One region of the Alistipes finegoldii DSM 17242 genome, then DNA from elsewhere that is predicted to be linked to it. Evidence: riboswitches for the same ligand, from Rfam matches in the RefSeq annotation. Region 1 holds a riboswitch; each other region holds the start of a gene.
What was found. A riboswitch is a leader RNA that binds a small molecule or an ion and turns the genes downstream of it on or off. The one in region 1 is predicted to bind cobalamin.
Positions count from the first base shown of each region.

Region 2: another riboswitch for cobalamin. It lies ahead of ALFI_RS04860 (putative transporter); the one in region 1 lies ahead of ALFI_RS11050 (TonB-dependent receptor).
Region 3: another riboswitch for cobalamin. It lies ahead of ALFI_RS01955 (hypothetical protein); the one in region 1 lies ahead of ALFI_RS11050 (TonB-dependent receptor).

Region 1 covers NC_018011.1:2,532,895-2,537,068, forward strand. Annotated here, with positions in the region: gene ALFI_RS11045 (DUF5074 domain-containing protein) at 1-48, opposite strand, end outside; partial or broken gene ALFI_RS11050 (TonB-dependent receptor) at 61-2,139, opposite strand; cobalamin riboswitch at 2,264-2,477, opposite strand; gene ALFI_RS11055 (hypothetical protein) at 2,504-3,124, opposite strand; gene ALFI_RS11060 (relaxase/mobilization nuclease domain-containing protein) at 3,143-4,174, opposite strand, start outside.
Region 2 covers NC_018011.1:1,066,841-1,071,014, reverse strand. Annotated here, with positions in the region: gene mobB (conjugal transfer protein MobB) at 1-652, shown strand, start outside; partial or broken gene ALFI_RS04865 (DUF2284 domain-containing protein) at 924-1,497, opposite strand; cobalamin riboswitch at 1,585-1,780, shown strand; gene ALFI_RS04860 (putative transporter) at 1,925-3,607, shown strand; gene ALFI_RS04855 (hypothetical protein) at 3,705-4,070, shown strand.
Region 3 covers NC_018011.1:441,759-445,932, forward strand. Annotated here, with positions in the region: gene ALFI_RS01950 (M56 family metallopeptidase) at 1-239, shown strand, start outside; gene ALFI_RS01955 (hypothetical protein) at 612-2,051, opposite strand; cobalamin riboswitch at 2,231-2,444, opposite strand; gene ung (uracil-DNA glycosylase) at 2,887-3,549, shown strand; gene menA (1,4-dihydroxy-2-naphthoate octaprenyltransferase) at 3,762-4,174, shown strand, end outside.

The DNA.
Region 1 (4,174 bases):
GGCGGCGAGGCAGCAGCCGGCCAAAACGATGAAGAGATACCTTTTCATGGCTCGCGGAGGTTAGAGATCGACGCTGACGACGAACCGGAAGTTGGTCTTCGGCATCGGATAGTTGAGCACCACGTCGTAATCCTGTCCGAAAAGATTGTTAACCTCGGCCGTGGCCTTGAGGGTTCGGGTGCGGATCTTGAAAGTCTTTTGCAGCGAGAGGTCGCTCGTGTACCACGGCTGGGTGTGGTTGCGCGGGATGTTCTCCTGCTGGTTGTAGCGCTGGCCCGTGTAGATGAAGCTGTAATTGAGCCCCCACCCCTTGTAGAACAGCGCGAGGATGGCCGAGCCGCTGTGCCAGGGGATGTAGGGAATCTGGTCACGGTAGTAGGTGTCGGCCGGGTCGGTGATGTCGATGGCCTCCTGATAGGTGTACTGGAACTTGGTCGTCACCTCCAGTTTGCCGAGCGTGAACAGGGCGTTCAGCACGGCGTCCACGCCCTTGATCTCCACTTCGCCCAGATTGAGCATCGTCCAGCGGAACTGCTGTCCCTTGGGATAGGCGATGATTTTATCTGTGATTTTGTTGTAGTAGGCGTCGACCGAAACGTCGAGCATCCGCATGAAAGGCGATTTCTCAAAATTGCGCGTGTATTTCAGGCCGACGTTGAATTGTTCGGCATATTCGGGCTTGAGGAAGGCGTTGCCCATGTCCGTATAGTAGAGGTCGTTGAAGGTCGGCATACGGAACATCCGTTTGTAGAAGGCGCGTACAGAGAGGTCGTGGTTTTTCAGCACTTTGAACGATCCGAAGAACGCCGGGGTAGCCACAGCCTTGTCTGGCCGGGCTTCGAAGCGCTCGACCTTTTCGTGGACAAAGTAACCCAGCACGCTGGCCTGCATCTTCAACCGTCCCCATTCAAATGCCGTGGCCAATGCGGCCATATGGGTATAGCGCGTCGGAAAGGGGAAGGTGCCATCGCTTTCTGTGGGCATGTAAAAAGTGGCGTCGAGCGTATTCCATTGGAAGTCATAGGCCAGCGACACCTCCCAGTGTTCGAAGATGTTGTAGAGATTAGCGCACGAGAAATAGAACTCCTTCTGCTTGTAGGTGTTCTTGGTTTGGATCAACTTGGCGTCTTGATTCTCGTAATGGGTGTAGTCGGCGGCGTACTTGGTGTTGAACAGCGTGCGGAATTTCTTCGACCAGCGGTTGGTCAGCGTTCCCTGGATGAACGAGTTGGTGTCTCACAGCCGCTCACCATGGCGAAAGACGTTGTTGACGATGGCTCCCGGGATGCCGCGTTCGGAGTTGTAGGTGTAGGCCCGCACGGTCCATTGTCCGTCGGCCATCTTGCCGTGGAGTCCGGCCTCCATGCGCGTAGCGTTGATGTCGCCGTTCTGTCGGTAGGCCGTTGTGTCGTAGGCGATCTCGCCCAGCGTGTTGCGGCGGCGGTAGCGGAATTTGTACCGGCCGGTGGCATTGATCCACTCGCCGCTGAACGACGAGCTGACGGCGTCGGAGATCTTATACTCGTAGCGCATCGAGGGATTGATGAGCCCGAACGAGCCGGTCTTCATCGTGGCCTTGAAATTGGCCCGCTTGCCCTCCTCGAAGCGGGGGCGCCGCGTAGTGATGTAGATGGTTCCCGAGGCCCCGAAATCCTTGGCCGACTGGAAAATGTCACTCTTCTGTCCGTTATAGAGCGATATTTCCTCCACGTCGTCCAGCGAGAAGCGCCCCAGATCGACCTGCCCGTTCTGGGCGTTGCCCAACTGGATTCCGTCGTAGAAGACCGCCATGTGGTTGGTGCCCATTGAGCGGATGTTGACGGTCTTCAGTCCGCCTACACCTCCGTAGTCCTTGAGCTGCACGCCCGCGAAATAGCGGATGGCGTCGGCCACCGAAAGACTGTTCAGCCGTTGCAGGTCGACCTCCTTGAGGACCTGTGCGGGGATGACTTCGCGGTATTTGGGAATGACGGGGGTGCCGACGATGATGACCTCGTTGATTTTCTGGATACTGTCCAGTTTTCCGACGTAACGCCGGTTCGTGGTGGAATCGGCTTTATCGGATGCCTGAACTGCTGTGGAAATTCCCCCCCCCGCAATAAATGCGAGACATAGGATCGAAAGGTAGAATTGCTTCATTATGCGCTTGGTATCAATAGTTTGTTCGGTAACCATTGATTCCACAGCCGCAATGCAACGAAACAAAATGAAAAAGTGCTTTACATGCATTATCGATTCACGCCCATTCTCCGCAGGCTGCGAAACCAATCTGTCATGCAAGGCAGGTCTTCTGACTTATTCCGGTTACGACGCCTTCCCGGTTTTCACCAGTGGCTGAGATTGTCGATCCCTCATGTGTCCGTTTCCGGACAGGAACTTACAGCAGCGGGAACTGTTGCCGACTTTCACGGCATTCCCTTTTAATCGATCGGAGGCCATATGGCCTTCTTTCCGAACCTTTGCGTGGCAAAGATACAAAATTTACCAGTAATAAAAAATGTTTTTATTTTTTATTAGTCTGTGTCGTTTTATATTGGTCGCTCTGTTTATACCAATATGTAGCTTCGCCCCGCCATTCGTTCCGATCTCTATATAAATACCCGGTTGCCAATATTGTCAAAATTGATAATACGGTTAGAAATACGATTGTTCTCAGAACGATAGGTGGTTGTTTGAGATAGCGTATCTGGGTTTTCATTTCCCATAATGTATTGTTGGCGAGCTTTTCGAATTTCGTCGTATCAACTTCGTTCTTGAATTCGGATAAAGACTTTTTGAAACTTAGAACTTCAGTAATTATTGTTCGATTCTCCTTGTCGATCACCTCCAGTCTCCCCGCTAACTGCGCCAGCAACGCGTTGTATCTGTCGGTAAATTCCTGCATCTGCTCGGTTTTTGCTCCGGACAAGGCCGTATTCCGTTGCAGTTGTTCGAGCTGCTGTGCGATCTGCCCTTGCGAGCGTTCCGCGGCCTCTATCAGCCGTTCGATCCGTCCAAGCTGGACATTCTCCAAACCTGCGTTTCCTGCGCTGCCTGCCTTGGCGTTTTTGATGGTTTTGACAAGCGTTTCCTTGAGGTCTTCATACATCTCGATCGAGAGGTCGATCTTATTTTCGTTGTTCATGGTTTTCCGGTTTTAAGGTTATATTTTCATTTTGGCTCTTCTTTTCTGTTCTTCGAGCTTGCGGCGGCGTTCCATCGCGGCGATGGCCATTGCTTCGGCTGCGGCGTTGAGCAGCGCCGTGATTCGTGCTATATGCTCTTCGGGACTTTCTCCCGGCTTGCGCTGCAACTGTGCGGCCGATACTCCGACCGGCGAACTGGCCGGCGGAAGCGGAATCGCGTCGATCTTTCCGCCGGGGCTAGGCGCCGCAGGCTCTTCGCGCGTACCGCCGCCCATGCCGCCGAACAACCCGGCAAATGCCGAACGGTAATTGCCTGCCGCCGCCGAGAGGTTTCCGAGGAGCTCGGCCCGATGCAGCGCCTGCTGTTGCAGGTGGGTGAACCGGTTGTCGAGTTTCGTAAAGCTGAATGCCCTGTCGATCTTCGATCCGGAGAACTCGAAGCCGTTTTTCGAGAAGAGGACACCCTGCTTGCGGTTGGTATTTCCGCAATACTTATAGCGGACGTTGATGCCCTGTTCCTTTAATTTACCTTCCAACTCGTTCCAGTTCTTGCATTTGGGCAGACAGCCTTTGATCGCATCGTAGATTTCGTATCTGGTCTTGTCGGGTTCGCGCAGCCGCTCCCGCCGTACGTCGTCCTTTCCCGGTGCGAGATACAATCCGTACTTCTCGGTCAGCTCCCGGCAGACCTTGGCGTTGCGGATCTTGATGTTCCTGTCCGATATGGTCTGCCCGTTGTTCCCGACCCGGTTGTAGACCAGATGGCAGTGCGGATGGGGCTGGTCGAGATGGCGCACCAATAGATACTGCGTATCGGTGATGCCCATCTTTTGCATATACTCCTTTGCGATCTGCGTCATCAGGGCGTCGGTCATCCGCGGGGCGTCTTTGGGTGAGAAAGACAAGGAGATATGGCCGACATTGTTTTTCAGCCGTGGGTTGAGCATGGTCTGGTCTTTGAAGTCCTGCACCATATCCTTCACTTCCGGGGGCATGATTCCTTCGGCTTCCAATATCCGGGATTCTTCTTTCATCACGTAGCCTACCGT
Region 2 (4,174 bases), 1.5 Mb from region 1:
GTTGTGCCTGCGGAATTATAAATGCTCGTCCTACGGCGAGTTCCGCACGCTGCTGGAACTGTTCAACGTCTCAGTCGAGGAACGTACGGGAACGATCGAAGGCAGAAATTATGCGGGTATTGTCTACGGAGCCATGACCGACGACGGCTATGGAACGGGTACGCCCTTCAAGTCGAGTAAAATAGGGAAAGACGTAGGTTATAATGCCCTGCAAACGTATTATGCAAAATCAAAGGAAAAACTGAAAGCACCGGGAGCGCTCGACCATTTGCGCCATACGGTCAAAGATGCCATGAGTTCGCACAATACACGGGACGAGTTCCGGCAACTGTTGAAGGTGGACGGTATCGACACTGTATTCCGTATCAACCCCGTGGGCAGAATCTACGGCGTAACGTTTATCGACCACACCAATGGCATTGTCGCCAACGGTTCGGTGCTGGGAAAAGAATTCTCGGCCCGTGTTTTCAACGAGCTGTTCCCGACCTCCCAAAAAGAAGATCAACACGCGGAACGCCAATACGAACAACGAAGCCGCACGGCAAATCCTGTCTCAGGAGTTGTCGACACGCTGTTGGACTTGGCCGATGCGCGGGCTTATGAAGAACAGCAAAGAATCCAGCGACGGCGGCGAAAGAAACAGCGGTTTTGACCTATTCTTCCATGGATGCTCGCTACATCCGATTGCCTTTTGCGTAGCCCGTGCCGCTTTCCATCCGGAATACCGCCCGCTCCTGCAAACTGCCCCGTAAACCACTGTCAACACATACACCGCATCATATACCGTCCCGCCTGATGCCTTCGATAAGAGGGTAGGGCGCCGGAGCTTATCTGCCGAGTACAAAGCGTTCACCAGCTTCCGGGTAAGATGCTTTTCACACAAGACCCGGACATTCCTTGACTGACCTTGACTGAAACGGCCTTTATCCGTTCCATATTACATTATCCGCATTGTGGAAGAATCCGCAAACAAGAGTCAGATACTCAGGCAGCCGTCCCTCCTCGCCCCATTTTAGTTCGATGCCGAACAGTTCGGAGGTTGTGCGTACGATGTCGAATCCACACGCTTCGAGCGACGGCCTCACCAAGTTGGGATGACGGCAGGGCTTTCCATCAGTGCGCGTGCAGGTTCCCTTCGGGCAGTAAAGACAGCTTCCGACATAGGTAAACGCTCGTCCGTCGTATTGGTGTTCCATTTCGAGTAGCCGCTGTTCGAGCCGGATACGTTCGGCGCGGATCAACGTCATTGAATCCGAGATCGGAAGATTGGGAACGAGCGGGGTGATTTTTGTGGCGACGAGCAATGCGGAAGTATATTCCGCAAAGTATTCCCCGACATCGAATCGGAATGGCGGACACCCCCAACTGCGGCCGTAGTTGGGGGCAGGCGATACAATAATTCCCGATACGTTCGACATCGCGGAAGCGCGCAATGTAGTCGGAAACGGACAGCGATGCAGTAAAATCTTCGGCCGTGTAGCAGGGATGGAATTCCATAAGATAAAAAATAAACGTTTCTTCCGACTTCATCGGTTTTGCAGTGAAAAAATCGGAGTTCGAAATGGCATTTCAAAATAAACCGTTATCTTTGCCCTCAGATTTGGTTTCCTGTTCCCCGTACAGGGGAGGGAATGAAAAGGGAATCGGGTGTAAATCCCGGACAGTCCCGCTGCTGTGAAGCTCCGCAGAAAGTTCCGAACATCTTAGCCACTGGTCTTACGACCGGGAAGGCTTCGGAACAGGAGTCAGTCAGAAGACCTGCCAGATCGATTCGACGTCGGAGGACCCCGAGGAATGGGCATTCGATATCGGTTGTGTATTGCATGATAATTTTAATTCCGAGGTTGTTCTTGGGGCTGCTGTGCCGTTTTCGGCACACGGGTTTCGCTTTGCGGGGACAGCTCGGCCTAAAACGGGATTCGGTATGGAATTGCTCGAAAGGTTGTTGTTTGGTTCCGAGTCGCTTTGGGGAGGCGGTGTGGCTCATTCGGTGCTGGTGCTGGCGTTGGTCGTCGCCTTCGGCATTGTTCTGGGCAAGGTGAAGGTTGCCGGAGTGTCGCTGGGCGTAACGGGCATTCTGTTCGTCGGCATTGCCTTCAGTTATTTCGGCATGAACATCGACCAACATCTGATGCACTTCCTCAAAGAGTTCGGCCTGATTCTCTTCGTCTATTCTATCGGTTTGCAGGTCGGACCGGGATTTTTCTCCTCCTTCCGCAAGGGCGGCATCACGCTCAACAAACTGGCTGTGCTGGTTGTGGCACTCGGCATCGTTACGACGGTTGCCCTCTATTATGTCACCGGACTTCCCATGACGACGATGGTCGGCGTGATGTCGGGCGCCGTTACGAATACGCCCGGTCTGGGCGCCGCGCAGCAGGCTTTCAGCGACATGCATGCCGGGGCCGATGCGCCTGATATCGCAATGGGTTATGCGCTGGCTTATCCGCTCGGTGTCGTCGGAGCCATCCTGACCCTGCTGGCACTGCGCTGCCTGCTGCGCATCGACGTGCGGCAGGAGGAAGAGGCGGCCGGGCTGGGCACGGACGTTCTGAAAGACCTGACGACCCGGCGGATCTCCGTCGAAGTCTGCAATCCGGCCATCGAGGGCAAAAGCATCTCCGGAATACGGCATCTGGCCCTGCGCGACTTCGTTGTGTCGCGCATCTGCCGTCCGGGCGGAGCTCCCGAACTGGCCGACGCTGCGACGACGCTCCGCTGCGGCGACCGGATTTTGCTCGTGGCGGCGCCCAAGGATGTCGAGGCGCTGGTCGCTCTGCTCGGCCGCGAAGTGGACGCCGAGCAGATGATACAGGACCCGAAGATGATCTCGCGGCGCATCCTGATCACCAAACCCGAGCTGAACGGCAAGACGCTCGCCGAACTGCGCGTCCGCTCGTCGAGCGGCGTCACCATCACGCGCATCAACCGTTCGGGCATCGACCTGGTGGCGGCGGGGAACTTGCAGTTGCAGCTGGGCGACCGGGTGACGGTCGTGGGCTCCGAACTGTCGGTGGCCCATGCCGAACGGCTTTTCGGCAACTCGCTCAAACGGCTCAACCATCCCAATCTGATCCCCATTTTCATCGGCATTGCGTTGGGTGTCGTCCTGGGCAGCATTTCGTTCTGGATTCCGGGGGTGCCCCAGCCCGTGAAACTGGGGCTGGCCGGCGGTCCGCTGATCGTCGCCATCCTGATCGGCCGCTACGGGCCGCATTACCGGCTCATCACCTACACGACGATGTCGGCCAATCTGATGCTGCGCGAAGTGGGCATTTCGCTCTTCCTCGCGGGCGTGGGGCTGGGTGCGGGCGAGGATTTCGTGCCGACGCTCGTCGCGGGCGGATATGTCTGGATCGCCTACGGCGCCGTGATCACGGTCGTGCCGCTGCTGCTGGCGGGCATTTTCGGACGCTATCGCTACAAACTCAACTACTATACGCTGATCGGCGTGCTTTCGGGCGCCTCGACCAATCCGTCGGCGCTGGCCTATTCGACCGAACAGACCACCTCCGACGCCCCTTCGGTGGGATATGCCACGGTCTACCCGTTGTCGATGTTCCTGCGGGTGTTGGCGGCTCAGCTTTTAATTTTGATTTTCAGATAACCCCAAAAAGGCGCGGCGAACAAAGACCCGTTACTGCCATAACAAGTCATTGCATAGAGATTAGTAGTCGGCCGCGCCTTTTTCTAAAATAACAGTTATGAATATCTTACTGTATGGAGTTCCGGCCGCGACGGCCGAAGAAATCGCCGGACGATACGGCCTGAAAGTGGTGAATTCACCCGACAAGTTCGACGTGTCGGGCACGATGATGCTGGTTCCGCCGATCGATGCTCCGCGCTACCTTCTGGCTTTCTACAACGCCATGCTGCGCCACGAAGAGGATGTCGATGCGGTCATTATCTGCGGTGCGGAATCCTGTGCCGTCGTCAGTACGGTGCAGTATTGCACCCCGCAGGGGAAATTCTTTACCATATGCGGCGATCTCGACGGAGAGGAGCTGGAGTCGGAACTCTGTGGGCTTCTCGATTCGCTTTTCGCCGAAGGCAACCGTATCAATTTTTAGCTGTGGAAAGCAGTGGTATTACACGCAAGGTATCCTATCGTGTGATGGAATCGACCGTTGATTATTCGAGACGCCGATAGTAATATAATGCCCGGTCGCCTGTG
Region 3 (4,174 bases), 1.6 Mb from region 1:
TCGGAGGACGTGTCGTGCTGTCGTTCGTCGTCGAGAAGGACGGCTCGGTAAGCAGCATCGAAAAGCTCCAATCGCCCGACGCGTCGCTTTGGGAGGAGGCTCGCCGCGTCATCGCCTCTTCGCCCAAGTGGAAACCCGGCGAACAGCGCGGACAGATCGTGCGCGTGAAATATACGCTCCCCGTGGACTTCCGTCTTACGAAAGCGTCAGATACGCCGGCCCCGGAATCCGGAAAGTAGTTTTTCAACCGGCTCCGACCAAGCAGACTGCGCGGCGCCATAACCCGGATTCCCCAAACCGATCGGCCCGGATTCCCCGAATCAACCGGCTCCACGAATCGGCCGCCCGGCCTGCTTTTCCCAAGCCAAGATCCCGCGGACCGGCATCCGATCCGGATTTTCAAGCCCCCGCCGGCAGTCCTCAGAGACTGCCCCGGCTTTCCCAAGCCACCGAACCGACCATAAGCGGAAACGGCGTCCACCCTGAGTTCAGTGGACGCCGTTTTTATCGGCCTGCCGGACCGCCGAATAGCGATACCTGCGAGACCGCCCCGGCCGCTCCGGACTTTTCAGCCCTATCTCCGAACGGCTCTGCGACTCCGCCGCTCCGGATTACTCCCTGCAACAGCGAACGTTATAGCCGTATGCCGCATCGGATTTCGAAGAAGACTGCGGCTGGAGCAGTTTGCCCGTACTGAGCTTTTTCGAAATATAGAAACAAGAGATCGTGTTTCCCGAACGATAGTTGGACCAGTAATGCCCCGTACGGGTCGTAGCGAGACCGGCGAGATTGCCCTTGTCGCGGTTACGGTAACCCGATGTCGGGTACCAGTCCCTCAGATCGCCGAAAATGTAGGTCATGCCGTACTTCTCCCCATCCCATTCCGAGGTTCCGTCCACATAGCGGTCCTGATCGTCCGCAAAATCGTCCCACGTATCGCGGTCCGGCACCTTATACCCCACGGGGCACGGATCGTAGCAGGTTTTCGCGGTATTCCACAAATCGGCGCGGGGCTTGGCCAGCCAGTCGTAAACTCCGGTCGCACCCTTGTTCGAAAGGAACGAAAGCGGATGCGCCGCGGCGTATTCCAGTGTCGAAACGGCCGCCCCGCTCTCCTGCTTCCACGCATGCGTATCGGCGAAGGCCGGATTGACGACCGAATTTTTCGCCGCCTGCGCAAAAGCAGTCGCCGAGGTTTCGGGGGCCGTACCCCCGCAGAACGGGTCCTTGCGGCCCCACTGGTAATAGAGTCCGTAAGCCTCGGCCGATCCGGGCGTCGTGCCGACGGCTCCCAGCGAACGGTCCAACAATACGCGGCCGTTGGCATAGGTCACCCTCCGAGGTTCCGGCGTGAACCAGAGATGCCAGCTCCACACGATCTCCCCCGCGGCATCCGCAAGCGCGATGACGGCATTGCCCTTCGCGGCGCCTGCCGCCGTAAAGAAGATGCGGCCTTTTCCGGCATCGAGCGAAACCGCCGAAATCTCCTGCTCCAGCCCTTTCGTCACCCAAAGCCAGTCAGCTTTCATGCCGTCGGCAAGCGCGATCGCGGCATCGTCTCCGCTGCCGTTGCCACGCACCGCAGCGTCGAACATATAATCGCCGGCCTCGCTGACGATATAGCAGTTGGCGGTTCCGTCCCGGCTCAGGTCGATGGCCGTCACCGGCGCCTGCACGGCCGTCAATGTCGGCGTAGTCGCACTCCACGGCTTGCCGTTGCGGTCGGTGACGGTCAGCGTCACGGCCGTTTCCGACGGAGTTGCGGACGCCGTAACATCGAGCGCGCCTGCGTAGGCATCCCCCTCGCGCCCGGCAGAGACGACAACCGTCCAACCGGAGAGGGCCTCATCAGGCTCGGCGGCGAAAGTCAGCCCCTCCAGATCGTCGCCCGTCACCGTGAAGGCGAGCCGCTTCTGCTCCCCGACCGTAAATTCGACGGGATTCTCCCCGGCGAACGAGATTTTCAGTTCGACCGGTTTCTGTTCCGGTTCGTTGTCGTTACAGCCCGATGCAAACAGGGCCAGCAAACATCCTAAGATCAGTTTTTTCATCTTTTATCCGTTTTTGGTTGAACACTGTTCCGTTCCGGCGGACCGCAAAGATGAAAAGGCACACTCCGACGCACACGCAACAAAGCGCGCGCAGTCCGGCATCCGAGGTTGTTTTCGACACACTCAATACGTTCGGTTGAAAATGACCCAAGACCTGCTCCATTCACCGTAGAAGCGAAATCCGTATAATCGCGACGGCAGGTCTTCTGACTCGCCCTTCTCTCCGGCGCCTTCCCGGTCCGCGGAGGACCAGTGGCCAAGAATGCCGGAAAATACTTTCAATCAAGAAAGCCGGGCACACAGCAACGGGAATTGTTACCGATTCTCACGGTATTCCCTTTTAATTCCCGGCGACCGCAAAGGGACCGGGAAACCGTAGCGAAAGCAAAGGTAGCACAATCCCTCAAATAAACAAAAAAAACGCAGCCGGAATTCGGGTTGCGGCACAAATCCCCTCCGTACCGTCAGCCGCCGGGTCCGAGCGGCGCCATGATCCGCCGGACCTGTCCGGTGTTGTCCATCACGCCGCAGCGGAGTCCGGCACGCGGTTGTCGGCCGGCGGGTCCGAATCAGGGCCGCGCCCTGCGCACGGTCGAATGCCTTCGGTACGTAACCGCCCCCGATCACCGGCATCGAGACCTGCGTCAGCCCCAAGCCGTCGCCGATCATATAAATCAGCGTCACGGCCCCTTTCGGCGGTTTTTCCGCATCCGCGCACGCGCAGTCAGCAGGCAAAGCGCAAAAAACAAAACCCCTTTCCTTATATCGGCAGCGAAAACAACTGGAATTTGCCGACTTTTTACTACATTTACACCACTTTAACACACCTTGCAACATGGATGTAAAGATCGCCCCCGACTGGAAAGAGCTGCTCGCTCCCGAATTCGAAAAACCCTACTTCGCCGACCTCACGCAGTTCGTACGGCAGGAATACGCCACGCGGCGCATCTATCCGCGCGGCAGCAACATCTTCCGCGCCTTCGACAAATGCCCGTTCGACAAGCTGAAAGTGGTCATCATCGGTCAGGACCCCTACCACGGTCCCGGACAGGCCAACGGGCTCTGCTTCTCGGTAGGCGACGGCGTGCCGTTCCCGCCCTCGCTGCAGAATATCTTCAAGGAGGTCGCCGACGACACCGGGACGCCCCCTCCCGCGACGGGCAACCTCGACCGCTGGGCCGAGCAGGGCGTACTGCTGCTGAACGCCGTGCTGACCGTCCGCGCACACGAAGCGGCGTCGCATGCGGGCCGCGGCTGGGAAACCTTCACCGACGCCGTGGTACGCGCGATCTCCGAACGCAAACAGGGCGTCGTATACATGCTTTGGGGCAGTTACGCCCAGAAAAAGGGAGCTATCGCAGACCCGCAGCGGAATTTCATCCTCAAGTCCGTACACCCGTCGCCGCTCTCGGTCTACCGCGGATTTTTCGGCTGCCGCCACTTCTCGCGCGCCAACGAATATCTCCGCAGCATCGGCAAGGAGCCGATCGTATGGTGAACCGTCGCCTGCCGGTCCGGTCTTGCCGGTCGTCTTATCGGTCGTCGTATCGGTCGGAAGTTTCCGCCACCTCAGGCGGCGCGGGGACTTCGGCCTGCGCCAATCCGGGATCGTCTGACTACGCCCTGCCCCGGAAGGAGCCGCAAAACGGTTATCCGCCCAAACAATACAGCAATAAAACCACACGCAGCGCATAAGTCCGCTCCGGAAACATGAAAACACAAACAGCCACCAATTCGTTTCGGGCATGGATGCTCGCGGCGCGGCCCAAGACGCTGACGGGAGCCGCCGTACCGGTGATGCTGGGCTGCGCTTTAGCCGCTTCGGACGGAGATTTTCACCTGCTGCCCGCCGTGCTGTGCCTGCTGTTCGCCTTCCTGATGCAGATCGACGCCAACCTCATCAACGACCTCTGGGATTACCTCAAAGGCTCCGACGGCAAAGACCGGCTGGGACCCGAACGGGCCTGCGCGCAGGGCTGGATCACACCCCGCGCCATGCGTCGCGGAATCGCCCTGACGACCGCGGCCGCCTGCATCACGGGCTGCGGACTGCTCTTTTACGGCGGCTGGTGGCTGATCGCCGTCGGCGCGCTGTGCGTCGTGTTCGCATTCCTCTACACGGC